DNA from 3 places in the Oceanisphaera ostreae genome. Region 1 is predicted to be linked to each of the others. Evidence: predicted binding sites of a transcription regulator. Region 1 holds the regulator's gene; each other region holds the start of a gene.

Region 1 (10,363 bases):
GAGTGCTGATAATAAAACACTGCCTAATGCCAAGTGGGATGAGATTGGGTAAACTGGCCGAAATTAATGCAAGGAGTTACCCATGGAACAGTTTGCCCATATTTCTGTTGCCGAGGCCGATAGCCTGCTGGCGAAAGGTCAGGCTCGATTGGTGGATATTCGCGATCCCCAGTCGTTTGCCCTGGCGCATGTTGAACAGTCTTTTCATTTAACTAACGACAGTATGGTCACCTTTACTAACGAGGTTGATTACGAGACGCCGGTTATCGTGATGTGTTATCACGGCGTTAGTAGTCAAGGTGCCGCTCAATACCTTATTAATCAAGGTTTTGAAGAGGTGTACAGCCTAGATGGCGGCTTTGAAGCTTGGCGTCGCACACAGCCTGTTGTGGCGCAGTAATGAAGTTGCTGTTAGTGCTAGATGATCCGCGCCGTGCTCAGTCATTCGTAGATTACCTAGCTGACATCGGCTTTAAATGCGAACTGACGCTGGATGATGAGCACAATGTTAGTATTTGGCTGGTCGATGAGTCGCAGTGGCTGACCGCTGAGCCAGAGGTAAAGCGCTTTATTGCCGAGCCGCTGCATCCTCGCTATCAAGACGCTGCCTGGCGTCAGGGCGATACTCAAGTACACTTTGCCAAGGGGCAATCGCAACCAGGCTTGTTCAGAGACGTGCTTAGCCGCACCGGCCCCGTCAATATGCTAGTGCTGCTGGCCTGCGTAATAGTATATGGCTTCAGCCGCTTGGGTCTGCCTATGTTTGAGCTGTTGGCATTTCCGCCGCAGCTTTCATTGTTGCTGGGACTCGATTTTTGGCGCGGTTTTACGCCTGCATTATTGCACTTCTCTTTAATGCACTTGGTGTTCAATTTATTTTGGTGGTGGTATCTGTCCAGTATGGTCGAGCGCCGTCGTGGACATGGCAAATTACTGCTCTTGTTACTGGTGGCGGCTTTGTTGCCTAATGTGATGCAGTTTTTGACCAGCGGCCCTTACTTTGGCGGCTTGTCTGGTGTGGTGTATGCGCTGCTAGCGTATGTGTGGCTATCGGGTCGACTCAACCCCATGGGTGGAATTGGCTTACCCGACGGCATGGCAGTGATCATGGTGGTGTGGCTGGTGTTAGGCTTTACCGGTGTATTGGGGCCCGTGGCTAATTTAGCCCATTTGGGCGGCGGGCTAATCGGCCTGCTGCAAGCTTGGCTTGATCGAGCCAAGCCGGTGCGGTAAACGAACTTATTACTTATTGATAGAGAAACTTGGTGAACATCAGGCGGCGAATCGGTGTTTCACCGGTTTCTTTCAATAGTAAGTCATTGAGTCTTTCTCGGCCAAGCTGTGCCAGTTCATTGCGTACTGCTAGAGAGCGAATCTCTTGCCGATTTTGCTCGGCCAGCAGGTTATTAATGGCATCTCGCAGCAGGGGGATATGCAGTTCTACCAGCGGCATTTGGTCCGCACTTTCTAGCATTAAATCTACTGTTACCCGAACATAGCCTAATGATTGCCCTGAGTTCTGGTAGTTGGTAATAATGTCAGGCTCTATGGTGTAATATAATGGCCCTTCTGGGACAGCTTCTTCCGCCTGAAGAGATCCAACGGTGAATAAGACACAAAGAGCGAGTAAGCGAAACATTAATAAGCCTTGCTAGCAGAATAATATGGGTATTGTTTAAACAAAGTGTGGGCCGGTCAAGTGAATACGTGTTTTTTGAGATTAAAGCTGCAATTAAACGGTGAACATTGCCAAGTTAATGGCGAAATACAGCCGTGATTTATCCTACAGATGCCCCCTGGAGCTGGAACACCAGGCAACCAGAACGTCAGCTAGAATCTCAACCAGAGTGTCAACAAGAGCTACGTGACTGGCTGCAAGACACCGGTTCTTTAACCGAACGCTTACGGCAATGTTGCCAACACTTTCGCGTACAATTACAGCGCACGCGTGCGCAAGTGAGTTTAACGGTAGACCAGGCGGCTTGGTTGGGTGTAGATCGCGCTTATTGCCGAGAAGTCTTATTGTTGTGTGACAATCAGCCGTGGGTTTATGCCAGCTCGCTGTATTCACCTGCCGCTTTAAAGGCCGTTCCTGCATTGGGCGGGTTAGGAGAGCGAGCTTTGGGAGAGTTATTGTTTGAGCACCCTAAACTAACCCGTAGTGACTTTGAGTTTGCGCAGCTTACTCGCAATCAGTGGCTGCAGTTGCTGCAAGAGCAAGCTGAGTTAGGCCCGGCTTCGTTATTTTCAAATATACCAACTAATACTCAAGCTAGTGCCTCGGATGCTTTGCCTTGGGCACGGCGTTCATTGCTGGCTATCCCTCAAGCTGGCGTATTGGTAACCGAATTATTTTTACCTGCAGCTCAACGTTACCGAGAGTCAAACAGAGAATTAAATAGAGAGCACCGATGACAACCACTCCCACTACCGCTCGCCCCCGCTGGCGTGCCTATATGGCATTAGCCCGACTCGACAAGCCCATTGGTACCTTACTGTTGCTGTGGCCTACCTTATGGGCGATTTGGATTGCTGGTAACGGCCAGCCGTCACCCTGGGTTTTGTTGGTGTTTGTGGTGGGCGTGTTTTCTATGCGCTCGGCGGGGTGTGTGATCAATGATTATGCGGACCGTCATATTGATGGCCATGTTAAACGCACCGTTGCCCGACCCTTGCCTGCGGGGGAACTGACGGAGCGCCAAGCGTTGGGCTTTTTTGCGTTGTTAGTGCTAATCTCTTTTTTACTGGTACTGACCATGAATGCCCTGACGATTACGCTGTCGGTGGCGGGGTTAGGCTGGGCGGCGTTATATCCCTTTATGAAGCGCTACACTCACTTGCCGCAGCTATTTTTGGGCATCGCTTTTTCTTGGGCAATCCCAATGGCGTTTGCCGCACAAAGTGATAGTTTACCAATAGGGCTGTGGTTATTATTCGCCGCTAACCTCACCTGGACCATTGCCTACGACACTATGTATGCCATGGTCGACCGCGACGATGACTTGCGCATTGGCGTTAAATCCACCGCTATTTTATTTGGCCGACGCGACAAGTTAATGGTGGGGCTATTGCAGCTGAGTACCTTGGCGTTATTAGTGGCGGCAGGGCTCGCCTTTGCGCTGGGCCCGCTGTTCTATTGGAGCTTGTTGGGTAGTGCTGGTTTGTTTGTTTATCAGCAGCGACTTATTCGCGATCGTGAACGCATGCCTTGCTTTACTGCCTTTTTGAATAACAACTTCGTAGGCATGCTGGTGTTTGTCGGCATAGTGATCACCCTGCTGTAAGACACAAATACAGCACCGAGCCTAAGATGAAATCAGATCCTATAAAGGTCCAAACATTGATCTTTTAGCTCGGTACTTGGTGTTATATTTTTGCTCAACATTCAACATTCAACATTCAACATTCAACATTCAACATTCAACCTTGCAAACTGCGGCGGACGGCACTGGGCAATAGGGGGTAGAGTGTGCAACGTAGCTGCTCTAGCTCGTCATGTCCTGCTTGAGCCTGATGGCCGTAACCTGCAGTTTCTAATGCCTCAGCCAGCATATTAAACAGCGTTTTGTCGAATAATTCAGGCGCCTGAATGCCGTGTAACATGGCTAGGTGTTCGGCGAGTTGCTGGCTGTTATCTTGCAGCTGCTGGCGCTCGACGCTGGGCTTTAGGCAGGCGACTACCACACTGTAGCGTTGCAACGAAGGTCGAATAATCCTTGCCAATAACAGTAGTTGCAGCTGTTGCTGTGGCTCAACCCACCAGCCTTGCTGGCGAAACTCCACTAAACCCAGTTGCTGTAATGCTGCTAACTGGCTCTCAAGTTGTGCCGATAACTCGCAGTGCGCCACATTAAGAAACAGCTCGGCTTTTAGCAGGGGGTATAAACGCTGTAAGCGTCGTAATAACTCGCTGGTAACAATGCCCTCATGACGCTCTATTAAAGTTGCTAACAGTGCCGGCAGGGCAAATAGATGCAGTATATTGTTGCGATAATAGCTCAACAGTACCGATTGGTGGCGATCAAGATAGATGATCTCCCCCAAGGTATTAGTTTCTTGCTCAAATTTTCCTAGTTCTAATGCTTGAGCCAGTAATTGTTCGCTTTGTTGTTCAGGAATAACCACGTGTTCGCTGTAAGGGCAAAGGCGCAGATAATCCAGATAGATCTGCATTTGTTGTTGCAGCTGCTGGCGAGTGAGGGCGTGGCGATCTGAAGTAAGCAGTGCGGTGGCACTTAGCGTGAGGCCATTTACGGCGGCGGCGGAATTAATGCGGGTCATTACCTCGCGGGCCAGCGGAGTGACTAGCTCGCGAGTGGTGCTGTGTGGTGCTGCCTCTGTATTTAGCCATTCGGCTAATGGCAATGGCTCACCAAAGTTGACGAAGCCACGGCCAAAGTTACGTAGCTTGCGAATGATGCCCAGCAGTTGCCAAACACTTTCTTTTTGCTTACTGCCACCTTGTAACTCTTTATGATAACTGGCCACTTCCATGACATGTTCATAGCCTAGATACACTGGGATTAAAGTGATGGGACGATCATTGTTTTGCATGGCGGCTTCGAGGGTCATCGACAGCATACCGGGCTTGGCAGGGAGCAAACGACCGGAGCGCGAGCGGCCGCCCTCGGCGAAGTATTCCACCGCATAGCCACGGCGAAATAATAAATTGAGATACTCCCGAAACACGGTGGCGTAAAGTCTGTTGTCTTTAAAGGTACGACGAATAAAGAAGGCCCCGCCACGACGAAATAAGGGGCCGGCAGGAAAGAAGTCCAAGTTGATGCCGGCCGCAATATGGGGCGGCACCATGCCTTGGTGATAAATCACATAAGACAGCAGTAAATAGTCCATGTGGCTGCGATGACAGGGCAAATAGACTAGCTCATGGCCTTCTTGAGCCAATTGCCGTACTCGCTCGGCGCCGGTTACCGACAGGCCGCGATAGAGTTTGTGCCAAAGCCAACCGAGTAATCGGTCGCCAAAGCGGATCAGCGGATAGGAAAAGTTAGAAGCAATTTCATTCATATAGGCCTGAGCCTGACGACGCGACGCTGCGATATCTTGTGATTGCTGCTGGCTATGCTCTTGTATGGCCTGCACTATGCCGTCGGTTTGCAATAATTGTGTTAGCAGCAGCTCTCTGTTTGGCAGTTTTGGCCCGGTGGCGGCCAGCCGTTGGCGGCTAAAATGAAGACGAGTAATGCGGGCTAGCTTATGAGCTAGATTAGGGTCGGCAGCCGAGCGCTCTTGAAGTTGGGTCAACAACAACGGCGCACTAAAACGTACCCGATTTTCTCTGCCCTTTAGCAGCACGATTAGCGCCTTGCGCAAGGCGCTAGGGGAACGACTGCGTACTATGCTCAGCGAAGACGCACGGTCACCTTCGCGGCCCGGTGCTCGGCCCCAGAATAGACTCACCGGAACTAGCTGAATGGGAGCCGGGTGCCGCTCTTGTGCCGCTAACAGTTGATTGAATTCAGCCAAGTAAGGGGTTGCGCCGCGAGCGCGACGACCTAAGCTGGCGGGTTTATCTAAGCAGATCACCCGGGGCTGGATGTGCGCTTCAATCGTTAAAGGCGCAAAAGGGCTCGGCAGGCCTAATTTTTCGCAGCAAAGCTCTAGTGTGAGTAAGTCTGAAATAGACGCCGTTTTTAAGATGTAAACAATCGGCTGCTCAAGATTGATGGCCAATTCGGCCACCGGATCGGCGGGCAGACTTTTATGGTTTACCAAGGTGGCAATTAACGGACGAAACAAGCGGCGAGCCCAAGAAGAACCGAACATCATACAACAGCAACCCCAATATTTATGCGGTGGGCAAGATTATCAGATCAGACCTCCGATGTCTTGACGCTACTGCAGCAGGATTTTGTACTTGCTCTGTTGAGTTTACTGGATATACTGACAGTAAGCTGTATAAAAAAACAGGTGTACTATGAAAGCCCTTACTCCGCGTCAGTCTCAGGTACTGGATATAGTTAAAGAACATATCCAACAAACCGGCATGCCACCCACCCGTGCCGAAATTGCCCGTACATTAGGCTTTAAATCGGCCAACGCCGCCGAAGAACACCTTAAGGCCTTGGCCAGAAAAGGTGTGATCACCATGATGCCGGGTACGTCTCGGGGCATTCGGTTAGTTGAAGAAGAGGAGCAAGAAGATGCGGGCTTACCGCTGATTGGTCGGGTGGCGGCCGGCGAGCCCATTCTGGCCCAGCAGCACATAGAGAGCCATTATCAGTTAGACCCTGCGCTGTTTCATCCTGCCGCCGACTTTTTGCTGCGAGTAAAGGGGATGAGTATGAAGAATATCGGCATTATGGACGGTGATCTGCTGGCGGTGCACAAAACCCAGGAAGTTCGTAATGGCCAAGTAGTGGTGGCACGGTTAGACGACGAAGTAACGGTAAAGCGTTTTCAGCGTAAAGGCAGCAAGGTGAGCTTGCTTCCCGAAAATGACGAGTTGTCACCTATCGAAATCGACCTGCGCAGCCAAGAGCTAATTATCGAAGGGCTGGCGGTAGGCGTTATCCGCAACGCCGACTTCTAAGCTTTTTACCGCCGTTTAAATTGGGGCTGCCATGCGGCCCCAATGTCCTATATTTTGCCTGCTTATGCCTCGTTCAGTGACCTTTTTAGGTCATGCTGCCGTTTTTGGTCTAATACTCCCACCTAAAATAATTCAACTCTACAAGACATCAGTCCCCGCGATTTAGTTTTAACTCCTCACTCAATCTTTACGTGATTTTCTTCTGTCTGCTTTCTTTTTTCGCTTTTGATGCTTTACTTGTTGTGAGTGTTGGGTCGGTGAGGAATGAGTCTGGCCACTCGGTTTTACACGATAAGTACACCAAAATTCAGGATGAAACTGGGGGTGCGTGGTGAAGCTAATTTTTCTGCTGTTATTCTTGCTGATATCCCTGCCAATGCGAGCGCAAACACGCTTCAATATGACTGAAGGGGTCACTGATATCAGCCAAGAGGTATATGGGCTGCATATGATCATTCTCATCATCTGCGCCGTGATTGGAGTGGTGGTGTTCGGCGTTATGTTTTGGGCCATTATTCACCATCGCAAATCTAAAGGTGCCCAAGCTGCTCAGTTTCACGAAAGCACTAAGGTCGAAATTATTTGGACCATTATTCCCTTTATCATTTTGATTGCCATGGCGATTCCTGCCACCCGTACTTTGGTTGCGATGGAAGATGCCAGCGAATCGGATCTCACGGTGCAAATCACCGGCTCGCAATGGAAGTGGCACTACCGTTATTTTGATCAAGGAGTGGAGTTTTATAGCCGCATTGGCACCTTGCCAGAGCAAATTACAGGGCAGGTGGCTAAGGGAGAAAACTACTTACTTGAAGTTGATTACCCTTTGGTATTACCTACCGACCGAAAAGTTCGTTTTCTTATAACCTCGGATGACGTCATTCACTCTTGGTGGGTGCCGGCGTTTGCGGTGAAAAAAGATGCGGTGCCTGGCTTTATTAACGAATCTTGGACCCGTATCAACGACCCCGGTATTTATCGCGGCCAGTGTGCCGAGCTGTGCGGTAAAGATCATGCCTTTATGCCGATAGTAGTGGATGCTCGAACCGGCGATGAGTTTGATGGATGGCTGGCGAGTGCGCAGGAAAAACAAGCCCAAGATAAAGCCGATGAGCAAAAACTGCTGGCAATGGAAATGTCGATGGATGAGCTGATGCAGCAAGGCGAACAGGTCTATCAGCGTACTTGCGCCGCGTGTCACCAAGCAAATGGCGAAGGTATATCCGGTGCTTTTCCGGCTCTTAAAGGTAATGAGTTGATCCTCAAAGATAAGGCGGCCCATCTGAATATCGTGCTGTACGGAAAAACCGGCACCGCCATGCAAAGCTTTAACAAGCAGTTGTCAGTTCAAGAGCTGGCGGCAGTGATTACCTATGAGCGTAACGCCTGGGGCAATGATACTAAAGATGTAATACAACCCAGCGATATTGAGCAGGCCAGACAAGGACAATAGGGGGCAGGGATGGCACCGTTAAATAAAACCAATACCGCCGATGAGCACCTGAACGTTAACGAGGTGCATCATGGCCCGGCCAAGGGCATTAAACGCTGGCTGTTTACTACCAATCATAAAGATATCGGTACGATGTATTTATTGTTCAGCTTGTGTATGTTTTTTGTAGGCGGTTTTATGGCCATGCTGATCCGCGCCGAATTATTTCAGCCTGGATTGCAGTTAGTTGAACCCAATTTTTTTAATCAAATGACCACCATGCATGGCTTGATCATGATTTTTGGTGCCGTTATGCCGTCCTTTGTGGGGCTGGCTAACTGGATGATTCCATTAATGATTGGCGCGCCAGACATGGCGTTACCACGGATGAATAACTGGAGCTTCTGGATACTGCCCTTTGCTTTTTTATTGCTGCTGTCGTCGTTGTTTATGCCCGGCGGTGGCCCTAACTTTGGCTGGACTTTTTACGCGCCCCTTTCTACTACCTATTCGCCAGACAGTACCGCCCTGTTTGTGTTCGCCATCCACATTATGGGCATCAGCTCTATTATGGGGGCGATTAACGTCATTGTTACCATCTGGAACTTACGAGCACCAGGCATGACATGGATGAGGCTGCCCATGTTCTGTTGGACTTGGTTAATTACAGCCTTTTTGTTGATTGCAGTGATGCCGGTGCTAGCTGGGGCCGTAACCATGGTGTTGACCGATAAATATTTTGGTACCAGCTTCTTTGATGCAGCCGGTGGTGGCGACCCGGTGATGTTCCAGCATATCTTTTGGTTTTTTGGTCATCCCGAGGTTTACATCATGATATTGCCGAGCTTCGGCATTATTTCGGCCATTGTTCCTACTTTTAGCCGCAAACCTTTGTTTGGCTATACCTCTATGGTGTTCGCCGTCGTCTCTATTGCGGGCTTAAGCTTTTTGGTATGGGCGCATCACATGTTTACCGTTGGTATGCCGGTGGCTGCCGAGTTGTTCTTTATGTATTGCACCATGCTTATCTCGGTACCCACGGGAGTTAAGATTTTTAACTGGGTAGCCACCATGTGGCGAGGGTCGCTGAGCTTTGAGGTGCCGATGTTATTTGCCATTGCCTTTATCGTGCTGTTTTCCATTGGCGGCTTCAGCGGGGTCATGTTGGCCATTATCCCTGCAGACTTTCAGTATCACGATACCTATTTTGTGGTGGCCCATTTTCATTATGTGTTGGTTACCGGTGCCGTTCTTTCTGTGTTTGCAGCCGTGTATTACTGGCTACCGAAATGGACCGGCCACATGTTTGATGAGCGATTGGGCAAGTGGCATTTTTGGTGCTCAGTTATCTCGGTTAACGTGTTGTTTTTCCCGATGCACTTTCTTGGACTTGCCGGAATGCCAAGACGGATCCCTGACTATTCACTGCAATTTGCCGACATTAATGTTTTGGTCAGTATCGGTGGTTTCGCCTTCGGCTTATCACAATTAATTTTTGTGGTACTCATTGTCAAGTGTATTCGCGGCGGTGAGCCGGCATTGGCTCGCTCTTGGGAAGGAGCCCATGGTCTGGAGTGGAAGGTGCCTTCGCCTGCCCCCTATCATACCTTTGGTACGCCACCGGAGGTAACAGACGATGATGCACGATAATAAGGCACTTAAGCTGGCCTTGCTGGCCGTCGCTATGTTTGGTTTTGGTTTTTTGCTGGTGCCCCTGTATGACGTCTTTTGTGACATTACGGGGCTCAATGGCAAAACTGCTAACCGCCCAGTAGCCGAGTCTAGGGTCGTGGATGAACAGCGATTGATTACGGTGGAGTTTATTACCTACCAAAGTAGTGGCCTGCGGGGTGAGTTTACGCCATCGGTTCGCCAGTTGCAGGTACGGCCTGGCGAGATGCACCAAGTAGACTTTACTATCAACAACCCCAGTAATAACGACATTACACTGCGGGCGATTCCGTCTGTTTCCCCCGGGCGTGCGGCCAGCCACTTACGCAAAACAGAATGTTTTTGCTTTCAAGAGCAACCGTTGGCAGGACGCGGCGAAGCGGTGATGCCGATGCGTTTTTATGTGGACAAGGATCTGCCGGCAGACATAGAGGTATTTACCTTGTCCTACACCCTTTATGACATCACGGAACGAGCCAGCAGTAGCTGAGCCAAGGAGGCAAACATGTCGGTCAAGCTTCAGTCATATTATGTGCCGGACCAGAGTCCTTGGCCGTTGGTGGGTGCTTTAGGATTGTTTTTACTGGCTTCGGGGGCAGGGCTTTGGGTGGCGGAAATTGGTGGCATTGCCGGACCTATCGTATTTGCTGCGGGTACTTTGGTGATGACGGTGATGCTGTTTGGCTGGTTTGGCAATGTGATTGATG
Region 2 (10,363 bases), on a different contig from region 1:
GCCGACATGCGTAAGCAGGACGAGGCCGCCGTGGTTAAGGCCGCCAAGCAGTCGATGGCGGTACAGGTACAGGCAATGCTGGATCTGCAAGATCGCGGCGCCGCGACCCTAGATTACGGTAACAACATCCGTCAAATGGCGCTGGAAGAAGGCGTGAAGAATGCCTTTGATTTCCCCGGCTTCGTACCCGCCTATGTGCGCCCGTTGTTCTGTGAAGGCATAGGTCCTTTCCGCTGGGTGGCACTGAGTGGCGATCCGGAAGATATCTACAAGACCGACGCCAAGGTGAAAGAACTGATCCCGGACAACCCGCACTTGCACAACTGGCTGGACATGGCGCGTGAGCGCATCGCCTTCCAAGGTCTACCTGCCCGTATCTGCTGGGTTGGCCTGAAAGACCGCGCTCGTCTGGCGCTGGCTTTCAACGAAATGGTTAAGAGCGGCGAGCTGAAAGCGCCCATCGTGATCGGTCGAGACCACCTGGATTCTGGCTCCGTCGCCAGCCCCAACCGCGAAACCGAAGCCATGCTCGATGGCTCCGATGCGGTCTCTGACTGGCCGTTGCTGAATGCCTTGCTGAACACCGCAGGCGGCGCGACCTGGGTTTCTCTGCATCACGGTGGTGGTGTGGGCATGGGCTTCAGCCAGCACTCGGGTGTGGTAATAGTCGCCGACGGAACCGATGCTGCCGCCGCCCGCCTGGGCCGAGTACTGCGTAACGACCCGGGTACCGGGGTGATGCGTCACGCCGATGCCGGTTATGATATTGCTATCGGTTGTGCCCGTGAACAGGGGCTGGATCTGCCAATGGTTAATAAGGATTAATGGGATGACGACTCTGACAATCAACCCCGGAAAAATGACACTGGCCGAGATGCGCAAGGTGTATGAGCAGCCGGTCCAGATCAAGCTGGCCCCCAGTTGCCACGACGCCATTCAGGCCTCTGTTGACTGCGTTAACCGCATGGTCGCCGAAGATCGCACCGTGTACGGCATCAACACCGGTTTTGGTCTGCTGGCCAGCACGCGTATCAAGCCGGAAGATCTGGAAACACTGCAGCGCTCTTTGGTGTTGTCTCATGCCACCGGAATGGGCGAATTGATCAGCGACGAGCTGGTACGCCTTATCATAATACTGAAGGTTAATGGGCTGGCCCGTGGCTTCTCGGGCATCCGTCTGCAGGTGCTGGAAGCGCTGATGGCCCTAGTCAATCACGAAGTTTATCCCTGTATCCCGGGCAAGGGTTCGGTCGGTGCCTCCGGCGACTTGGCGCCGCTAGCGCACATGAGCTGTGTGTTGCTGGGTGAAGGTAGTGCCCGTTATAAAGGCGAAGTGATTAGTGCCGGTCAGGCGCTGGAAATTGCCGGTCTCAAGCCGATGGCACTGGCACCAAAAGAGGGCCTGGCCCTGTTGAATGGTACTCAGGTGTCCACAGCCTTTGCCCTGCGCGGCCTGTTTGAAGCAGAAGACCTGTTCGCCAGCGCCATCGTGATCGGCGGTCTGACTGTAGAGGCCACCCTGAGTTCTCGTCGTCCGTTTGACCCACGCATCCATGAGGTGCGTGGCCAGCAGGGGCAGATCGATGCCGCCGCGGGTTATCGCCACGTGTTGGGTGAGTCCAGCGAAGTCAGCCAATCCCATAACGACTGTTCAAAAGTGCAAGACCCGTACTCTCTGCGCTGTCAGCCCCAGGTAATGGGTGCTTGTCTGACTCAGATGCGTCAGGTTGCCGAAGTGCTGTTGGTAGAAGGCAACGCGGTGTCCGACAACCCGCTGGTATTTGCCGAAGACAACGACGTGATATCCGGCGGTAACTTCCACGCCGAGACGGTTGCCATGGCGGCGGATAACCTGGCGCTGGCGATTGCCGAGATTGGCTCCTTGAGCGAGCGCCGTGTGTCCCTGATGATGGATACCCACATGTCCGGTCTGCCTCCTTTCTTGGTGGAAAATGGCGGCGTCAACTCCGGCTTCATGATAGCTCAGGTAACCGCAGCGGCGCTGGCCTCCGACAACAAGGCGCTGTCGCACCCGCATTCGGTCGACTCGCTGCCGACGTCTGCCAACCAGGAAGACCATGTGTCTATGGCGCCTAATGGTGGTCGTCGTCTGTGGCCGATGGCGGAAAATAGCCGCGGCGTGCTGGCTATCGAATGGCTGGCTGCCTGTCAGGGCCTAGACTTCCGCGATGGCCTCAAGACCACCGAAACGCTGGAAGTGGCCCGTAAGGCCTTGCGTGAAGTTGTTACTTACTACGATAAAGACCGCTTCTTTGCCCCCGATCTCGAACAGGCCGATGCACTGCTCAAGTCCAAAACCTTGAGTCATCTGGTGCAGCCGGGGTTGCTACCCAGTCGCTAAGCTTGAATGAATAAACAGGAACATTTGAGGGGGCTGCTTTGGCAGCCCCTTTTTTATGGGCGGAATAAAGCTCAGGTCATCTGATTAGCATCTCATGAGGCCTGTTTTTTTATCCAGTACTCCCTGTTACACTCTGCGCCCTTTATTAGCCTGGAACGTGGTCGATGGCAAATTTTAAAACGCATGTGCAAGTGGCGTCTGTGGTGAGCGGCGTGTTGGCGGGAGCTCTGGCCTGGACGCAGTTGGTGAGCCTGCCCGAAGCGGGCCTGTTGTGGTTAACCGGCACGCTGGGCGGGATTATGCCGGATATAGACGCTGATACCTCTCGTTCCATTCAGATTATCTTTCGTTTGTTCGGCATGCTCGGCACCACGCTGACGCTGCTCTATGGTCGCCAGCATTTACCCTTGCTTGATACCCTGCTGCTGGGGGCGGTGGCTTATCTGCTGGTGCGTTATCCTCTGTGCTGGGCATTCGCCCGCCTGACGGTACACAGGGCCAGCCTGCACTCGCTGCTGGCCAACCTGGTGTTCGCCATGGTTACAGTGGTGATTAGCCATCAGCTGTTTAATCTTGGTGCCGAGCTGGCCTGGCTGATGGGCGCATTCATGTTTGCGGGCGCGACCATTCATTTACTGCTGGATGAGCTATACAGCATCGATCTAGAAGGGCGGCGACTAAAGAAGTCGTTTGGCACTGCGTTTAAAGTGATAGCGTGGCCTGCATTGCTGCCCAATATTGCCTTGCTGGCGCTGCTGTTACTCGGCGGGTGGTTAGCTCCGCCGCCGCAGCCGTTACTCGTGGTGTTACGACAACTATTGCCGATTTCTTTCATCTGATAAGATAGTGTCTCTGGCATGGTTTATTACCAGCACACGCTATTATAACGATGATAAAACCGCGTAGTGATGCCAGCGCCGATTAACACTCCACACACAGGACACAGCAGATGAGCCTTGCAGACCAGGTATTGGCCGTAAACAATGACCTTCCTATCCGTACCCAGCAACCTGTACACAGCGGCAAAGTGCGCTCAGTCTATTGGTTAACCGAGGCCGATAGCCGTCGTTTAATTCAAGAGAAAGGCTACCCCGTTGCCGCCGATGCGCCCTTGGCCATTATGGTGATTAGCGACCGTATTTCGGCGTTCGACTGCATTTGGCGGGGCGAAGAGGGTATGCAAGGCGTGCCAGGTAAAGGAGCGGCTCTTAATGCTATTTCTAACCACTGGTTTAAGCTATTTCAAGAACAAGGCCTAGCTGATAGCCATATATTGGACATTCCGCACCCCTTTGTGTGGATCGTGCAAAAAGCGACACCGGTAAAAATAGAAGCTATCTGTCGCCAGTATATTACCGGCTCCATGTGGCGTAGCTACGCCAAAGGCGAGCGGGAATTTTGTGGTATTCGTCTGCCCGACGGTTTGCAAAAAGATCAGAAGTTACCCGAACTGCTGATGACACCTTCGACCAAGGGCATTCTGACCGGTATTCCCGGTGTGCCAGAGGCAGATGACGTTAATATCACGCGAAAAAATATCGAAGACAACTTTGCAGCCTTCAATTTCAAACAAGCTGACGATATTGCCCACTACGAGCGATTATTAACAGAAGGCTTTGAAGTAATAAGCCAAGCGCTGGCTAAACTGGATCAAATTTTTGTTGATACCAAGTTTGAATTTGGCTACGTCACGGATGTTCAGGGCCGTGAAAAAATGATTTATATGGATGAAGTGGGCACGCCAGACTCGTCGCGAATTTGGGATGGCGAGGCTTATGCACAAGGTCGTATCGTAGAAAATTCGAAAGAAGATTTTCGCCAGACTCTATTGAATCATTTTCCTGACCCAGATATTTTATTGAATAAAGAGCGCATGCCCGAGCGAGAAGCGCTAGCGCGCGATAACGCCTTGCCGGTTGAGGTGTTAATGAACATCTCTCGTACCTATGTCGGCATAGCAGAAAAGGTAACTGGTCAAAAATTAGTGTTATCGGATAATCCCAAGGCAGATATTATTAAGATATTACGAGAGCAATACGACTTGATTGATTAACCCCGTTTCTTGATTATAAAAAACCCGAGGCTTGCCTCGGGCTTTTTTATGGTTGTTGCTATCGCTATTAACGAGTGCCGAATACTACTATGGTTTTACCATGGGCGGAGATCAGCTCTTGCTCTTCTAACATTTTTAAAATGCGGCCCACGGTTTCGCGAGAACAACCGACAATTTGGCCAATTTCCTGACGAGTAATTTTAATTTGCATGCCGTCGGGGTGTGTCATGGCATCGGGCTGGCGTGCCAGGCTGAGCAAGGTTTCGGCAATGCGTCCGGTCACATCCAAAAACGCCAAGTCACCTACTTTTTGGCTGGTAGTTTGTAAACGCTCGGCCATTTGTGCCGACAGTCGCATTAAAATTTCTGGATTCACCTGAATTAACTGACGAAACTTCTTATAAGAAATTTCGGCTACTTCACAAGGCGATTTAGCCCGAACCCAAGCGGTACGCAGTGGATTATCTGTTTCTTCAAACAGCCCTAACTCACCGATAAAGTCACCTTTATTAAGATAAGACAGGATCATTTCTTTACCGTCTTCATCTTTGATAAGTACGGAAACTGATCCTTTAACGATGTAATACAAGGTTTCTGCTTTTTCGCCCGCATGGATTAAAGAGCTTTTTGCCGGATACTTATGAATATGGCAATGCGACAAAAACCATTCTAGGGTGGGATCACTTTGGGGCTTGCCAATAATCATGATACATCCTCTTAATTATTTTAATTAGCTCTGGCTTAGGCCTAGCAAGCAGGCTGCCTTGCACGTATATAGTCCGATAGCATAAAAGGCTTATGCCTCGCCATCAAGTGGCTTGGCCTTTTATCCTGCTCGTCGGGCTGCATTCAATGGGGTAATATGGTGCTTTTAATGAGGAGCAGTTATGAAAGCCAAGGTGAGTTGGTTAGAAGGCATGTGTTTTGAAGGACACTCTGAGTCTGGCCATAAACTGATACTGGACGGCACAAACCCAGGCAAAGGCCCTAGTCCCATGGAAGCGGTGCTACTAGGTGCGGGCGGCTGCAGTGCCATTGATGTGGTGTCAATTTTAGAAAAAAGCCGCCAGAAAATTACCGGCTGCGAAGTGGAACTTGATGCTGAACGGGCCGAGGAACCACCTCGGGTATTTACCGCGATCAATCTGCACTTTGTGGTAACAGGCCAGGACTTATCGGAAAAACATGTTGCTCGAGCGGTCAAGTTATCGATGGAGAAATACTGTTCGGTAATGAAAATGCTCGATAAGGCCCTAGCAGCGTCTTCATCTTATGAGATCCGCGAAGCTTAAAGATTTTCCCGTCTTGCTGACGCAGCTCAGAGCAACAGCCGTACGCCATACGCTGTCAGTGAAGTGCCGGTCGCGGTGTTTATTTTTAACTTACGGCTTGCGGCGTCAGGCGTATCGCGATGCCTTAAGCTGTCTCTTAACGAATTTTTCCGGTTTCCAGCAAGCGCTCCAGCATGGGGCGCAGTATAAGCTCCATCACGAAGCCGACTTTGCCGCCGGGCACCACTATGGTGTTACGACGTGACATAAAAGAGCCGTCGATCATGGCTAATAGGTAAGGAAAATCGACGTTTTTAATACCACGAAAACGGATCACCATCATACTTTCGTCGGCGCTGGGAATCACCTTGGCACTAAACGGGTTAGAGGTGTCTACGGTGGGAATACGCTGAAAATTAATATGAGTGCGAGAAAATTGCGGCGTAATAAAATTAATGTAATCTTCCATCGAACGCACGATAGAGTCGGTGACCGCTTCCCGTGAGTGGCCGCGCTCTGCAGTATCGCGGATCAACTTCTGGATCCACTCCAAGTTGACGATCGGCACCATGCCGATCAACAGATCCACATGCTGTGCCACATTATGATCATCTGTTACTACACCGCCGTGCAGCCCCTCATAAAACAACAAGTTAGTGTCGTCAGGTAACTTTTGGCTAGGTGTAAACGTGCCTGGCATTTGATTAAAAGGTACGGCTTCGTCAAAGGTGTGTAAATAGCGACGAAATTGTCCGGTACCCGTGTTGCCATATTCCTTAAAAAAGTGCTCTAACAACTCAAAATCGTTGGCTTCTGGGCCAAAATAGCTGATATGTCTACCTTGCTCCCGGGCACGGCGAATAGCCACGTCCATCTCTGGCCGAGTGTAACGGTGAAAACTATCGCCTTCGAGCATAGCGGCCTTAACCCCCAGCTGGGCAAACATAGATTTAAACACCTCGGTAGAGGTTGAAGTGCCGGCACCCGAGGAGCCGGTCACCGCAATAATGGGGTGCTTGGCAGACATAAAAAACCCTAAAAATGATAGAACTGTGAATGTTTATACGCAGTGCGCTGGGGCTAGGTCAAGACTTGTTTCGAAACTGTGCCGCCGGCAGTATGTTCACGCTCTCATGCAGTTCGCTGTACACTATGACCGCATCTCCACTCTTAAGTTGCTGTTTTACCTCAATAACTTTTTCTGCTAATGAAACATCTTGAGCACCGTACTCGGTGCCTTCTTGCAACACAAATTGCTCTATTACATTGTTAAGGGTGTCTTCACTGAGGTCGGTAAAAGGAATAATCATTCGTTTTTGTCCTTCAAATAAGGTGGCCATTGTTGAGCAAGCCATTGGGGCACCCGAGATTCTAACCAGTAATTAGGCCGCCAGGGTAAACCGTGTATAAAGCCCACATGGCCGCCGCTGCGACTCAGTTCATAAGTAATGGCCGGTGGTAAGTCGCTGGCATCGGGGATAACCGCATCGTTCATAAAAGGATCGTCGGCGGCGTGGATCATCAGGGTGGGTGTGCTGATCTGGGCGAGTTTATACAAACCGGAGCAGCGTTCGTAATAATCCTCGGCATCACTAAAGCCATGTACTGGTGCCGTTACTTTATCATCAAACTCGCGCAAGCTCTTAATTCGCGTAAGGTCCCCTTGCCATTGATGTTGAGGATGACGGCGTAATCGTTGTTGCCAGTTAGTGATCATACGGCTGAGTAAATAGCCCTGATAACAACGAGAAAAACCCGAATTGATACGATCTGCACAGGCTGACAGTTGCAATGGTGCCGACACGACCGCGGTTGCGCATAATGGGTTTCGCGGATATTTGGCCAGATAGTTCACCAGCATATTGCCACCCAGCGAATAACCGATGGCGGCGATGGGGCGTTCTGGATAGCGTTGGCGCAGTAAACCTAAAACATAATGCGGATCTTCAATGGCACCAGAGTGATAAGCCTGCATATAACGGTTGGGCTCGCCGCTACAGCCCCGAAAGTGCATTAATACCGCCTGCCATCCCTGTTGGTGCAGGGCGGCTATCATGCCTTGAATATAGTGCGACTCAATACAGCCCTCTAAGCCATGAAACAACACTACCAGCGGTTTATTATCGCTTTGTTCTGGTAATCCCCAAGCAAGGTCAACAAAGTCGCCATCGGGTAGCTCCAGTCGTTCTCGACGATGTTTGATGCGGTTACGATGCAAATACTTGGCAAGAATAGTCTGCATATGGGAATTGCGGGCCCACCAAGGTGCCTGAAACTGGCTGGGATGTATCATGGCTGTTTGCTACTACACATTAAGGATCGGCCTATATAAGCGGTGGGTTACCACCAAAACGTAATTACACTCAGTTGCTAAAGTACTGGGCAGCGTCAACAAAATCGAGTAAAACAACGTTTTTACCTGACTATTTGCCGAGTACCTCATGGATTTTGCCTTGTTAAGTTCTGCTGCGGGCTTTGCTTTCGCTTCCTGCGGCACGCCTGGCCCCAATAATATGTTGCTAACCAGCAGTGCTACTCGTTTTGGCTATCGTCCCACGCTTAAGCTGTTATTAGGCATTATGTTTGGTTTGCAGCTATTAATGCTGATTAGCGCGCTGGGGCTGGGCCAGCTATTTCTGATGTGGCCTTCTTTACAATGGGGATTAAAAATTTTTGGCAGTGGTTATTTATTGTGGTTAGCATGGCAGATCGGCAGTGCCGACATACAAACGACAGCCGAAACAACAAAAAGCATGTGCTGGTACCAAGGAGCCTTGTTTCAGTTTCTTAACCCTAAAGCGTGGTTGATGGCGGTGTCAGCGATCAGCGGCTTTACTCTCGCAGGCGAACAATATTGGCCCTCGGCATTAGCGGTGTTAGCCATCTTCTTATCGCTTGGGTTAGTCACTGGTCATATTTGGGCTTTTTTTGGTCTTCACTTGCGGCGCTGGTTGCACACGCCGAAGGATTGGCGACGCTTTAATCACTTTATGGCGTTATTAACGGCGGCTAGCGTATTTATGATCTGGCATTAAGCGATTTTATAAGCATTATCGTTACAGTTTGCCGATAAAGCGTGTAAAATCTGGACGTTTTCGCTCCCCTAACCCCTAAGGTTATCATGGTTTCAGACACGGATTTATTTAAGGATATTCGCCCCTATCGGGATGATGAAGTCGCCGGTGCCATTCAGCGCCTGATTCACGACGACGAATTCATTGGTGCCATCGCCAAATACCGTTTTTCTACATTGTTCGGTATGGGTGGCCCCGTTATCAAAGCGCTGATCCGGCTTTATCTAGGCTGGCGCTGGCGCAAGCTGAATAGCGTTCGCCAAATTCAGCTGGAAGTGGCCAGCTATATGGACAAAATGATCAGCCGTACCACCTCTGGCGTGACGTTTTCTGGGCTGGAACAAATAGATCCTACTAAAGGCTATTTGTTTATTTCTAACCACCGCGATATTGCGATGGATCCCGCTTTTGTAAACTGGGGTTTGTATAGTAATGGGTTGGATACGGTGCGCATTGCCATCGGCGATAATTTGTTGCGTAAACCCTGTGCCGCCGAGCTGATGAAATTAAACAAAAGCTTTATTGTGAAACGTTCGGTTAAAGGCCCGCGAGAAATGATGAAGGCCTTTAGTGAACTGTCGGCCTATTTACGTCATTCCATTGATGAAAAACAGTCTATTTGGATTGCGCAAAAAGAAGGACGTGCCAAAGACGGCAATGATAAAACCGACCCCGCGATTCTTAAAATGTTTTACATGGAAGGTAAGCGACAAAAAATTCCGTTTACCGATTATATTAAAACCCTGAACTTGGTGCCGGTCTCTATTTCTTATGAATATGATCCTGGCGATCAGGCCAAGGCGCGCGAGCTACATTCAAAAGCGTCGCAGGGGGCCTATGAAAAGCGAGAGTTTGAAGACGTAGAAAGTATAGTGCAGGGTATTGTTGGCCAAAAAGGACGAGTGCACGTGGCTTTTGGCGAACCATTGCAAGGGGAGTTTGAAAGCGCCGATCAATTAGCTGAGGCTATTGATCAGCAAATTTACGCCAACTACCATTTATTTCCCAGCAACTTACTTGCTGCAGGCCAAGCTGTAGCAGGCCATCAAGACGAAGTGAAAGTCTTTGAGCAACACATCGCGCAAATACCTACTGAGCTAAAAGAAATGGTGCTGTCAATGTACGCACGGCCGGTAGAGAATAAAGCGAAGGTGTCGAATTAAATCAGTGCTAAGACCGAGTCCAGCCCTGCATAACGGGGCCGCCCCAGCACCTAGTTCAAAAAATAATACCTCAAGCCGCGGATTTCGCGGCTTTTTTACGTCTTTCTGCCAACCTTCTAATAATACCAATCGCACTAAACAAATGGTCTGATTTTATTTCCTATAAAGGTCGGATAAACGGCCTACTCCATCGACACGCTGCAAGCACCTCCTTGTGGCGCTCAAACACATAACATCCCTGTTATGTGATGGTCGGTGGAGCAGTGCCCTTCATCCTCTCCTATATTTCGCAGGTGGCTGTGTTGCCTCTAACACTCCAAGCTTTAAAATAGATCAGATATTTAGTGAGATTGGTATCACTATTCGGCTCGCACTTTACTTTTAACTTATCGCATCTAGCTTATTTTCACCGCGGGTGTCGCTTGTAAGTCTCCCTCAGC
Region 3 (10,363 bases), on a different contig from region 1:
CAGCAATAAGGCGGCTAACGGCGCAAAAGCAAACACCATGATCAGGTTATTAACCGACACTTGCACCAAGGTGTAGTTAGGATCACCCCGCGTTAGCTGGCTCCAAACAAACACCATAGCCGTACAGGGTGCCACGCCCAATAAGATCATACCGGCTATGTATTCCCCCGCCGTGCTCGGGTCCACCCAAGGAGCGAACAACACGCGAAAAAATAACCAACCTAAAAAAGCCATGGTAAAGGGCTTCACCAGCCAGTTAATCACCAGCGTTAATAGCAAACCCTTCGGCTTTTTGCCGACATCTTTCACGGCGGCAAAGTCGATTTGGATCATCATGGGCGTGATCATCACCCAAATTAGTACCGCCACCACTAAGTTCACGTGCGCAAATTCTAAATGTGCCAAGCTAGCAAATACACTGGGCACCGCTTGGCCTAACAGCACGCCCGCCACTATGCTTAAGCCAACCCACACCGATAAATAACGTTCAAATACGCCCATCTGATTTATTCCTGATCTACATGATTATAAGGCAGTTTGATTGACTCTGTTTATCAACTGTTCGGCGGTTTCTACACGCTCTGAATAACGATCCGTTAAATAAGCGTTGTTCTCACGGGTGAGCAAGGTGAACTTCATCAGCTCTTCCAGCACATCCACAATGCGGTTGTAATAAGGTGAGGGCTTCATGCGATTATTATCGTCAAACTCTAAAAACGCCTTGGCCACCGACGACTGATTAGGAATGGTGATCATACGCATCCAACGGCCTAAGATGCGCAGCTGGTTCACCGCATTAAACGACTGAGAACCGCCACACACCTGCATTACCGCCAAGGTTTTACCTTGCGTAGGCCGTACTGCGCCAAGTGAGAGCGGGATCCAGTCAATTTGTGCCTTCATTACCCCAGTCATGGAGCCATGGCGCTCGGGCGAGCACCACACTTGGCCTTCCGACCAGCTCACCAAGTCTCTCAGCTCTTGTACCTTGGGGTGTTCAACATCGTCACCATCGGGCAAGGGTAAACCGGTGGGATCAAATATTTTAATGTCGGCTCCCATCGCCAATAACAAACGTGCTGACTCTTCTACTACCAAGCGGCTAAACGAGCGTTGGCGTAACGATCCATATAGCAACAATATACGCGGCTTGTGCTCGGCACCCGCTTGACCTGGTGCGGTAAACTCGGGCAATTGAAATTGCTGCTGGTCGATATTAGGCAAACTCAGATCCGTTAAGCTCATGCGTGGGCTCCTAGTGTCTGTTGATCTGTCGTGGTTAAACCTAATTGTTGCAGGGCATCAGACCACTGGGGTTTGTCTTGGCGGGCAATGTCTAACAAGGCGCTCACTCTGTTATTAATCAGCTCAAGGGTATGGCGAAACGCCGCTGCTTTTTCAGCATCGCTACCCACAATTTTGGACGGATCGGCCAACCCCCAGTGCATCACCAAGGCGTTGCCAAACCACACCGGGCAGGCTTCATTGGCTGCAGAGTCACACACCGTGATCACCACGTCGGGCGCAAAGTCGGTCAAGTCGTCCCACGACTGGCTGCGCAAGCCTGTAGTCGCAATGCCCGCTTCAGCCAAATAGGTGAGCGATAACGGATGCACCTCGCCCGAAGGCTGACTACCGGCACTTCTCGCCTCAAGCAGCCCTTCACCTTTATGCTGGGTTACGGCCTCAGACAAAATACTGCGACAGCGGTTATGGGTACATATATAGAGAATTTTCATCATTCGCGCTCACATTGGAAGGAATCAGCTGCCAGCTGTTGCTCGCATTCAGTTAGGTAATCGGGATGGTGCGTCGCCGTACTCTTCAGTATGTCTCGCGCCCAGCTTGGCAAGTTTGGATGCAAACGGTAATACACCCACTTACCTCGGCGCTCATCCATCAATAACTCACATTTTCGCAATTCAGCTAAATGCCGAGATACCTTAGGTTGGCTCAGTTGTAACGCCTGCTGTAGATCACACACGCACAGCTCTTGGTGCTGACTGATCAGCAGTAACGATTTCAAACGAGTGTCGTCGGCAAGGCACTTAAAAAATACTAGAGGCGGCATAGCAACAAATCTCCACAATCACATATGAATTATCATATATATGGAGATTCAGATGTCAAGATTAAAGAGAAGAGAAGATAAAATGAAAGAGACGATGAGGCTTCAGGGGAAAACCTAATTTGCAAAGGGCGCTTTAGCTGGCCAGCTTTACGAAACAAAACGTTCGTTTACGCCCCCCTCAGCGTAAATCGCTAAGCGACCGCTTGAACAGAGTCGTTATTGTCGTGAACCTCGGGCTCATCCGCCTGTTCTTCGATGTTTGCTTCAGTCGCAGGGGCTTTATCTGACTTTTTGGCGGACTTCTTTTTCGGTCCACTTAACAGGTCTTGATTTTGTGCTAAGTACAGAGCTAATGCTTCTCGGTCAGTCTCGTTTAAACTGATCGGCGCATCGGCAAGTACATCGTCGAGGTGTTCGGCCAGATCGAGCAGTCGATCATAGGCATCGGCTTCTTTCTTATTGGTAAACGTCATTTTTTCGATTCCGTTTCTTACTACAAGGTACTGTATTGTGACTGCCATAACTTGCTCCTATCATGTATGTATATACAGTAATATTATCCCGTGCGAGTTGCAAGGGCTCACACGGGCATTTACGATTGGACACAGCGACGATCAACCCTTAATGTGGCAGTGTTATTATCCTAATTCGTTTTATACTAGCGTCTGTTGACCTTTTGCCATTAATGTTTATTTAGCCGTTCGCTGGCGTGCTGGCGCATTTTGGCCGATAGTTTGTAGGTGATGTGCGTTTTTTAAGCGCCCTCACACTAGCGCACGGCTCAGAAGATGAGCCATTCCCCTAAGCTAGGTACATGGATTTAGTACCTGGCTTTTTTTGTTTGGTATTATTTATATAACAAGTTTGCGCAGCAAATTTGTATAACAAGCGGCAGGAAGCCACCTTACTTACCTTGGAGGAACAAGCCGCGCCATGTCATCTGATACTACTCAGGCATCTAATGCCACCTTGCCGCTTATTATATTATTAGGTGCCGTGTCGGGCCTTACCCCTCTCGCCATTGACATGTATTTGCCAGCAATGCCCGCCATTGCCGAGACTCTGGGCACCAACTCCCATCGAGTACAGGCCACATTGGCCGCCTATACTGGCGGTTTTGCGCTCGGCCAATTGCTATTTGGCCCTTTGTCTGACGCCAAGGGCCGCCGTCCGGTATTATTGGGTGGTATGTTGGTGTTTGCCATCGCCGCCATGCTGTGTGCCATGGCTGACAGCGTTGAAAGTCTCACGTGGTTGCGTGCCGCTCAGGGTTTTGCCGGTGCGGCCTCTGCGGTTGTGGTACAAGCGTTAGTGCGGGACTTATTTAACCGAGAAGACTTTGCCCGTACCATGGCCTACATTACGCTGGTGATGACACTCGCCCCGTTAATAGCCCCTATGCTAGGTGGCCATTTGGCGCACTGGTTTGGTTGGCGCTCTATTTTTTGGGTACTGACCGGCGTCACCGTATTAATTGCCGTGTTTAGTAGCCTTAAACTGCCAGAAACCTTGCCTCTAGAGCGGCGCCAGCCCTTGCACTTTGCATCGATTATTCGCAGTTATCTACGCCTGATTTCCAGTCCAGTGGCATTGGGTTTTATGTTGTGTGGTGCCTTCTCATTTGCCGGTATGTTTGCCTTTTTAACCGGAGCCTCGTTTATTTATATCGAGCTGTATGACGTATCGCCCCAACATACGGGGTATCTGTTTGGCCTGAACGTACTAAGCCTGATGCTGTTTACCACGCTAAATGGCAAATGGGTGCGTAAATTAGGTTCACGCACCATGCTGCGCGTAGCCTTGAGCTTGCAATTGCTTGCAGGGCTGTTAATGCCAATAGGAGCGTTATTGGGTTGGGGGCTGTGGTCGGTAGTGGCACCCATCATGTTATATGTGGGCGTTATCTCCACCATTGGCAGTAATAGCATGGCCAGCTTACTGAGCAGCTTGCCCAACTTGGCTGGCACCGCCTCGTCATTAGCAGGCACGCTGCGCTTTGGCATCGCCGCTCTCGCCGCGGCTTTCGTCTCGCTACTACCCGACACTTCCCCTTTATATATGCTGGGCACCATGAGCGGCTGCGCCTTGTTATCGGCACTGGCCTATTGGTTATTGTGCGAAGGCCGAACGGCCAGTGAAGGGTGAAGGGTGAAGGGTGAAGGGTGAAGGGTGAAGGGGAAAAACATAGTACCCTGCTCCAAGAGCCTAGCTAAAGATTAAAAGCCAAAGCGTGGCCCAAAAAACAAAAACACCGAGCCAATGGGCTCGGTGTTTGTCTTTTAGCTTAGTGTAGGGCGCTTGGTGTTACTATTTTTTCGGCCCATTTAATAAAGCTTCTATGCTGCCGACGGCACCTAGTACGCTGCTGGCTTCAAAGGGCAAAAAGATACGATCGCCCTCTTTACCAATTTCTGGCAAGGTTTTGAGGTATTCGAGCCCCAGTAAATAGCCAATGACCAATTGCGGGTCTAGTCGTTCATCGCCAGCTGACAACACTTCATCGATAGCCTTGCGTTGGCCTTCGGCCATTAGAATGGCGGCCTCTTTACTGCCTTCCGCGACCAAAATACTGGAGCGTTTCTCACCTTCAGCCTTGGCAATAGCTGCTTCTCGCTCGCCACTGGCCCGCAATACTAAGGCTCGACGCTCGCGCTCCGCCGCCATTTGCTTGCGCATGGCGTCTTCAACTTCTGCCGGAATAATAATGTCTTGAATTTCCACGCGGGTGACTTTAACGCCCCACTTATTGCCGGCTTCGTCCATTACCACCTGTAACTTGTCGTTAATTTCTTGGCGAGACTCAAACAGTTTATCGAGCTCCATTTTGCCCATTTCGGAGCGCAGCGAGGTTTTGGCTAAGATCTCGATAGCTTGGATCAGGTTTTCAGTTTGATACACGGCACGTTCGGGATCGATAACCTGAAAATACAGCGCACCGTTCACGTTAACGCTCACGTTATCCGCCGTCACCACCGACTGCCCAGGAAAATCAAGTACGGTTTCGCGGCGGTCAATGCGGGTTTCTTCTTTCACGACAGCAACATTTTCACCGCCAATCGCCTGATAACGGCGCACTTTAATAGAACGCGGTTTATCAACAAAGGGGATCACCCAGTTTACACCTGGGCTTAGGGTCTTGTTATAACTCCCCAACCGCTCAATCACCACCGCTTCTGACTGCTGTATTATCATCAGCCCCTTCGCGATAAACACCAGAATAACCACGGTAAATACCAGTGCTACCACTAATGTTGCATCCATACTCTTTCTCCTATTAATCAATAATGGCGGTAATGCCATCAAAGCGACATACCTTAACCTGAACCCCAGCCGTTAGCTCGGCGCCAGATGCACTGCGCACCATAAATAGATCGCCTTCTAACTTAAGGCGATAGTCACCCGAAGGAAGCTGCACTATTTCACCTTGTTGTTGGCTGCCTTCTCCAGCTAAAAAACTAGTACGCTGAGACGGTGCATAACGACGAAATAAATATTTAAGCGCCGGTGCTAACACCAAAGCGGCAATGGCAAAGGTAAACCACTGTGTCGCTACCCCTACACCTAACCAAGCTGCTGCCATGGTGATTAGCGCTGCTAAGCCTAAGGCAAAGGCAACAAATCCAGTGCCCGTTAATTCCAATAAAAACAATAGTAAGGCGGCAATTAGCCAGCCATGCCATGCAAGCAAGATGCACCTCCTAAAAACACAATTAAGATATAAAGCGCCCAACAAGAACATAAACACGCTTGATGTTCGGGTTCACGCTTATGTCAGAGTCATCGCCACCACCATAACACCGCCGGCCAAGCGAGTTTATCTTTATGCCGTCTGCTTGGCAGTCCTTAATGGTCTGGTGTTTGTTGGTCCTCTTCACTCTTCACCATTTTGCCGTTCGTAATACATTGGGTCAGCAAGCTTTCGTATTGCGCAGTCAAATTGGCAAGATACTCGTTAACGTCATCGCCGTGCGTCATTTCGTCGCCCACAATCACATCGCAATTGAAGGGCACGAGCAGTGCTTCTCCTTTGGGTAGCGCCTTACCAAGCCCATGCAAAATAATCGGGATCACCTTGGTATCAGGGTAACGCTGTATAAGACAGTGGATACCGCGCTTTAATTTAAACTCTCTTTCTTCAGTTAATGAACGGGTGCCTTCTGGGAAAAACACAATAATTTGCTGGTTTTCTAGGGCATCAAAGCAGCCTTTAAAGAGCTCTTCTCGGGCTACTTTGCCGTCTCGTTCGATAGGGATGATGTCTAGGCAATTGATTGAAAACCAGGCTACCCATTTATTTTTCAAGAAGTAGTCTGCCGCAGCAACGGGCCGTACTCGATGCAGTTGCGAGAGCGGATATAAACTCATTAACACCAGTGTATCGAGGTGGCTGGTGTGATTTGCCGCCAAAATAGCCGGCCCGTTTTTAGGTAAGCCTTTGCGGTTAACCAAATTAAGGCCCAGCGCAATCAGCACCACAGGTTTCACAATTAACAGGAAAAATAGCACTTTCCCCCACTTTATTGAGGTTAGCGTTTGTTTAAGTTGGCTCATCATCGTCACTCAGTTAGGCGATAAAATCTTTGGTGATGTAGTAAAAATAGTGGAAGAATATCGGTGTGCTATACATCAAACTGTCTACCCTATCGAGTAATCCGCCGTGGCCGGGGATCAGTGAGCCGGTATCTTTAATGCCAATATCGCGTTTAATGGAAGACAGCACTACATCACCAATAAAGCCCACACTCGCAATTAATGCGCCCGCAACTAGCCCCTGCTGCCATGACAAAATAGTTAAAAATGGCGCCAGCAGACCGGCTAAAATGGTCGTCATCACTAAGCCGCCCAAGAAGCCTTCCCACGTTTTGTTGGGGCTCACTTTAGGGATAATCTTGTGCTTGCCGAACAGCTTGCCAAACACGTACTGGCTAACATCATTGCTTTGGGTAATAAATAATAAAAACAGCACTAGTCCGATAAAGCCAGACTGTTCATTAAAACGACCAAGATTAACTAAGTAGGCAATGTGGCTCAGTGTAAACACCGCGAGCATTAGACTCCACTGTATGGTGGCATTCGCTTGAATATAACCTTTTGTTTCGCCAATTAGCGTGGAGCGCATCGGTAAAAACAGAAACATATAAACGGGAATAAAAATAATAAACATGCCATACCATTGAATGTAGGCAAAGTAATACTGAACAGGAATGGACAGATAAGCCCAAAAGACCAGCCGTCGATCTACGGTGCGGAGTGGTGCTATAGAGTAAAATTCTTTTAAGGCCAAAAAGCTGACAAACGCAAAAAATATGGTGGTCGTTTTTTGCCCCATATACAGCGCGGCAAGCACTAAGCCGATGATCCACCACCATGACTTGGTTCTTAGCATCAATTCTTCGTAGTCACGGTCTGGGTGTTTCTGTTTTTTTACAACCGCAATAATGGTGGCAACAATTAATGCACCCACTAAAAAAAGAGTCATATAAAATGAATTTTGCATTATTAGTCTCGCGCGTTAATTAAATTGTTGTGTTGATGGTGTAAGTCGGCCAGTGACCACTACTCCGCGACCAAAGAAGAGACTGCTGGGATAGTCTCCACCGACCAGCACATGACAGGGACGTCATGTGCTGAGCGCACATGGGGCGAGCTTGCCTCACCTTGACGAATCATTTCAGCCTGACCGAGCATCCAGTGAATGCCCGTAGCTGGCTGAAATGATGAGTGTCATTAATCTGCAGCATGTCGGATCTGGCTGCTGTGGTTGCGCAGGCCAGTACCGAAAAGACAGCGCCACATCATCGTGGGTAGAAAAAGTGTGAAGTTCGGCGTCGCGCATAGGCGGTTGGTTTCCTTACCAAATGAATATGAATGCAGGCTAAGTGTTATTCGCCGCTTCCGCCAGTCCGCGGCGCACTCGATTATATAAGGTGTACATTAACAGTACTAATATCAGCGCGAGAATAACGGTTACCCAAGTGCTATTAATAAGCCCCATCGCCACCCCAGCTCCCAACACGCCAAATGCAGCGGCGCGGTCACTCTTGCCCATGGGGCCGTCGTACCGTCTCGATGCACCGACCATTAAACCGAGTACCCCGGCGTATTCTACAAAGGCTGCCATTAATACCACCACCAGCACCAGCGGCGCCGACACGCTGGGGATCAACGCAAACGGTAGATACAAGGCGCTGTCGGCGACCACATCGCACAGCTCATTAAGGTAAGCACCCAACTTAGACTGTTGCCCAAACTCACGCGCCAGCATGCCATCGATGGCATTTAGCGCCATGCGCAGCAACATCCATACGGGGATCAGCGCAAACAGCCACAGCCGCGGTGCTTGCCAAGCAATCACCGCGGCGATTAACAAAGACACGGCGGCCGCAGCTAGCGTCACCTGATTGGCCGTTACCCCACGCGCGGCCAAGCGCCTGACCATGGGCCGGAGTAAGTTTTGAAAACGAGGTTTTAGCGAGTAAATGGAAATCATGGCTGGCCTCTATCACACCAAAAGCAGTGACAAAAAATGGTTTTTCTCTGTCACAACCGTCAGTATTTGCTATAAAACGTTGGCACAACAGGCTACACGTTGGCTTCTCATATCACGCGCCTTCGTCAGCATCGCGAATACGCTCTCGGCGCTCAAACTCTTCTTCCATGGCCGCGTTAATTTCGTCGAGTATGGAGCCTACGTCGGCGTTATTACCGTCATCTTCAAATTCGCCACTTAGCGTGGAGTTAGGCGTTAGCTCTCCCTCTTTGAACAGGGCCCACATTTCTTTTGCGTATTGGGTCTGTAATAACTCAGGTGCAAAGCCGCCATAATAGCGACGCATATTATTAACGTCGCGCGCAAACATCGCTTGCGCGCTATTATTGGCGGCCGCATTCACCGCTTGGGGCAGGTCAATAACCACCGGGCCATAATCATCCACCAACACGTTAAACTCAGATAAGTCACCGTGTATAATGCCCGCACACAGCATCAACTTAACGTAGTGCATCATCAGTGCGTGATCTTCAATGGCCTGCTCTGGTGACATCAACACATCACCGAGTCGTGGCGCTACATCGCCCTCGCCATCGGTAACCAATTCCATCAGCAATACGCCATCCACGCAGCCGAAAGTTTCAGGTACGCGTACACCCGCAGCAGCTAAATTAGATAAGGCATCAACTTCGGCATTTTGCCAAATTTTTTCTTGTTGCTGACGACCATAGTTTGAGCGTTTTTCCAGGGCGCGAGCCTCACGGCCACTACGCACTTTTCGCCCTTCATTATATTGAGCCGCTTTTTTAAAGCTGCGCTGAGCCGCGTCTTTATAGACTTTGGCGCAACGAATATGCGCACCACAACGGACAACGAAAACATCCGCTTCTTTACCGCTCATTAGGCGGCTGATCACTTCATCGATGAGACCATCATCAACAAGAGGCTGTAGGCGTTTGGGTGTTTTCACAGGCTACCTGCTAAGTAAATTCGACTATCGATCATTATTTTATCGAGTACGTTTGTGTGTTTAGGTATTTGCAGCAAACAGGGTATCATCTTTGAGGTTTAAAGGCGGCTATGGAGCCATATTGAGCTGCAACTTACCCTATCACGCTGATATAAAACGTCATAATAAGTCTCTTTGAAGCCTTTTAGAACATCAAGAAGCCAATCTGGTATTGAGAGTAGCAGCCACGCTTACATGTGTGGCCGTAACGAGCACAGTATACCTAAAAGAAAGGTCGCCATATATGCCGATAGCAAAAACGCCAATGGCGCTTAGGCACGGCTTAAACCGCCCCTAAGCGCCATATAATTCCCCGCCAAAGTACGGGGGAAACGTTAATAGCTATTAATATTGCTTGGCACGTTTACCACGTAATATTTTCTTTTTCGGGCCTGTGCTTTCGGGTGTTCTTTTTAAACGCACCGGCTTCGAAGCTGTTTTGTTGCTCGACTCATCAATCGACTTGGCGCGGCGGGGTTTACCCTTAGGCTGCGGCTCGTTTGGGCCTCCAAACTGAATAACAGTTTCACTGGCTCTATTAGAGCGACCAGTGATGACCTTGCGCGAAAGACTTTTTAGTAATGAACCACGGCTGGTGACTTCAAAACCCGGCTTAATAATGCGTCTGATCTCACTACCCGTCAGCTTTTGAATGCGCTCTAACGCTTGCTCTTCTTCACGGCTAACAAATGAAATAGCCGTGCCTGGCGCCCCTGCCCGACCCGTACGACCAATACGATGTACATAATCTTCGGGTAAATAAGGCAAGTTAAAGTTCACCACATAATCTAGA

Evidence for each region. The regulator LexA, encoded in region 1, represses DNA repair genes until DNA is damaged. The targets are predictions, from matches to a motif close to ANCTGTNTNNNNANACAGNT.
Region 2: the regulator LexA is predicted to act here: its motif matches at 2,462-2,481, upstream of ACFQ1C_RS11970 (metal-dependent hydrolase).
Region 3: the regulator LexA is predicted to act here: its motif matches at 2,605-2,624, upstream of ACFQ1C_RS10735 (YebG family protein).

Annotation. Positions count from the first base shown of each region.
Region 1 is NZ_JBHTJS010000028.1:17,080-27,442, reverse strand. Features, by position in the region: gene glpE (thiosulfate sulfurtransferase GlpE) at 83-400, shown strand; gene glpG (rhomboid family intramembrane serine protease GlpG) at 400-1,233, shown strand; gene ACFQ1C_RS06855 (flagellar basal body-associated FliL family protein) at 1,247-1,639, opposite strand; gene ACFQ1C_RS06850 (chorismate--pyruvate lyase family protein) at 1,774-2,415, shown strand; gene ubiA (4-hydroxybenzoate octaprenyltransferase) at 2,412-3,284, shown strand; gene plsB (glycerol-3-phosphate 1-O-acyltransferase PlsB) at 3,421-5,790, opposite strand; gene lexA (transcriptional repressor LexA) at 5,939-6,553, shown strand; gene coxB (cytochrome c oxidase subunit II) at 6,885-8,006, shown strand; gene ctaD (cytochrome c oxidase subunit I) at 8,016-9,635, shown strand; gene ACFQ1C_RS06820 (cytochrome c oxidase assembly protein) at 9,622-10,146, shown strand; gene ACFQ1C_RS06815 (cytochrome c oxidase subunit 3) at 10,162-10,363, shown strand, end outside.
Region 2 is NZ_JBHTJS010000045.1:6,995-17,357, forward strand. Features, by position in the region: gene hutU (urocanate hydratase) at 1-825, shown strand, start outside; gene hutH (histidine ammonia-lyase) at 830-2,362, shown strand; gene ACFQ1C_RS11970 (metal-dependent hydrolase) at 2,527-3,201, shown strand; gene ACFQ1C_RS11975 (phosphoribosylaminoimidazolesuccinocarboxamide synthase) at 3,312-4,415, shown strand; gene crp (cAMP-activated global transcriptional regulator CRP) at 4,483-5,121, opposite strand; gene ACFQ1C_RS11985 (OsmC family protein) at 5,303-5,707, shown strand; gene ACFQ1C_RS11990 (phosphoribulokinase) at 5,844-6,713, opposite strand; gene ACFQ1C_RS11995 (YheU family protein) at 6,772-6,996, opposite strand; gene ACFQ1C_RS12000 (hydrolase) at 6,993-7,979, opposite strand; gene ACFQ1C_RS12005 (LysE family translocator) at 8,128-8,721, shown strand; gene ACFQ1C_RS12010 (1-acyl-sn-glycerol-3-phosphate acyltransferase) at 8,808-9,923, shown strand; gene ACFQ1C_RS12015 (class I SAM-dependent methyltransferase) at 10,319-10,363, opposite strand, start outside.
Region 3 is NZ_JBHTJS010000038.1:3,964-14,326, reverse strand. Features, by position in the region: gene arsB (ACR3 family arsenite efflux transporter) at 1-501, opposite strand, end outside; gene arsH (arsenical resistance protein ArsH) at 526-1,245, opposite strand; gene ACFQ1C_RS10745 (arsenate reductase ArsC) at 1,242-1,742, opposite strand; gene ACFQ1C_RS10740 (metalloregulator ArsR/SmtB family transcription factor) at 1,739-2,071, opposite strand; gene ACFQ1C_RS10735 (YebG family protein) at 2,263-2,592, opposite strand; gene ACFQ1C_RS10730 (Bcr/CflA family multidrug efflux MFS transporter) at 3,005-4,216, shown strand; gene ACFQ1C_RS10725 (SPFH domain-containing protein) at 4,379-5,332, opposite strand; gene ACFQ1C_RS10720 (NfeD family protein) at 5,346-5,759, opposite strand; gene ACFQ1C_RS10715 (lysophospholipid acyltransferase family protein) at 5,915-6,622, opposite strand; gene ACFQ1C_RS10710 (phosphatidate cytidylyltransferase) at 6,636-7,568, opposite strand; gene ACFQ1C_RS10705 (CDP-alcohol phosphatidyltransferase family protein) at 7,947-8,561, opposite strand; gene ACFQ1C_RS10700 (PA4780 family RIO1-like protein kinase) at 8,674-9,531, opposite strand; gene ACFQ1C_RS10695 (DEAD/DEAH box helicase) at 9,916-10,363, opposite strand, start outside.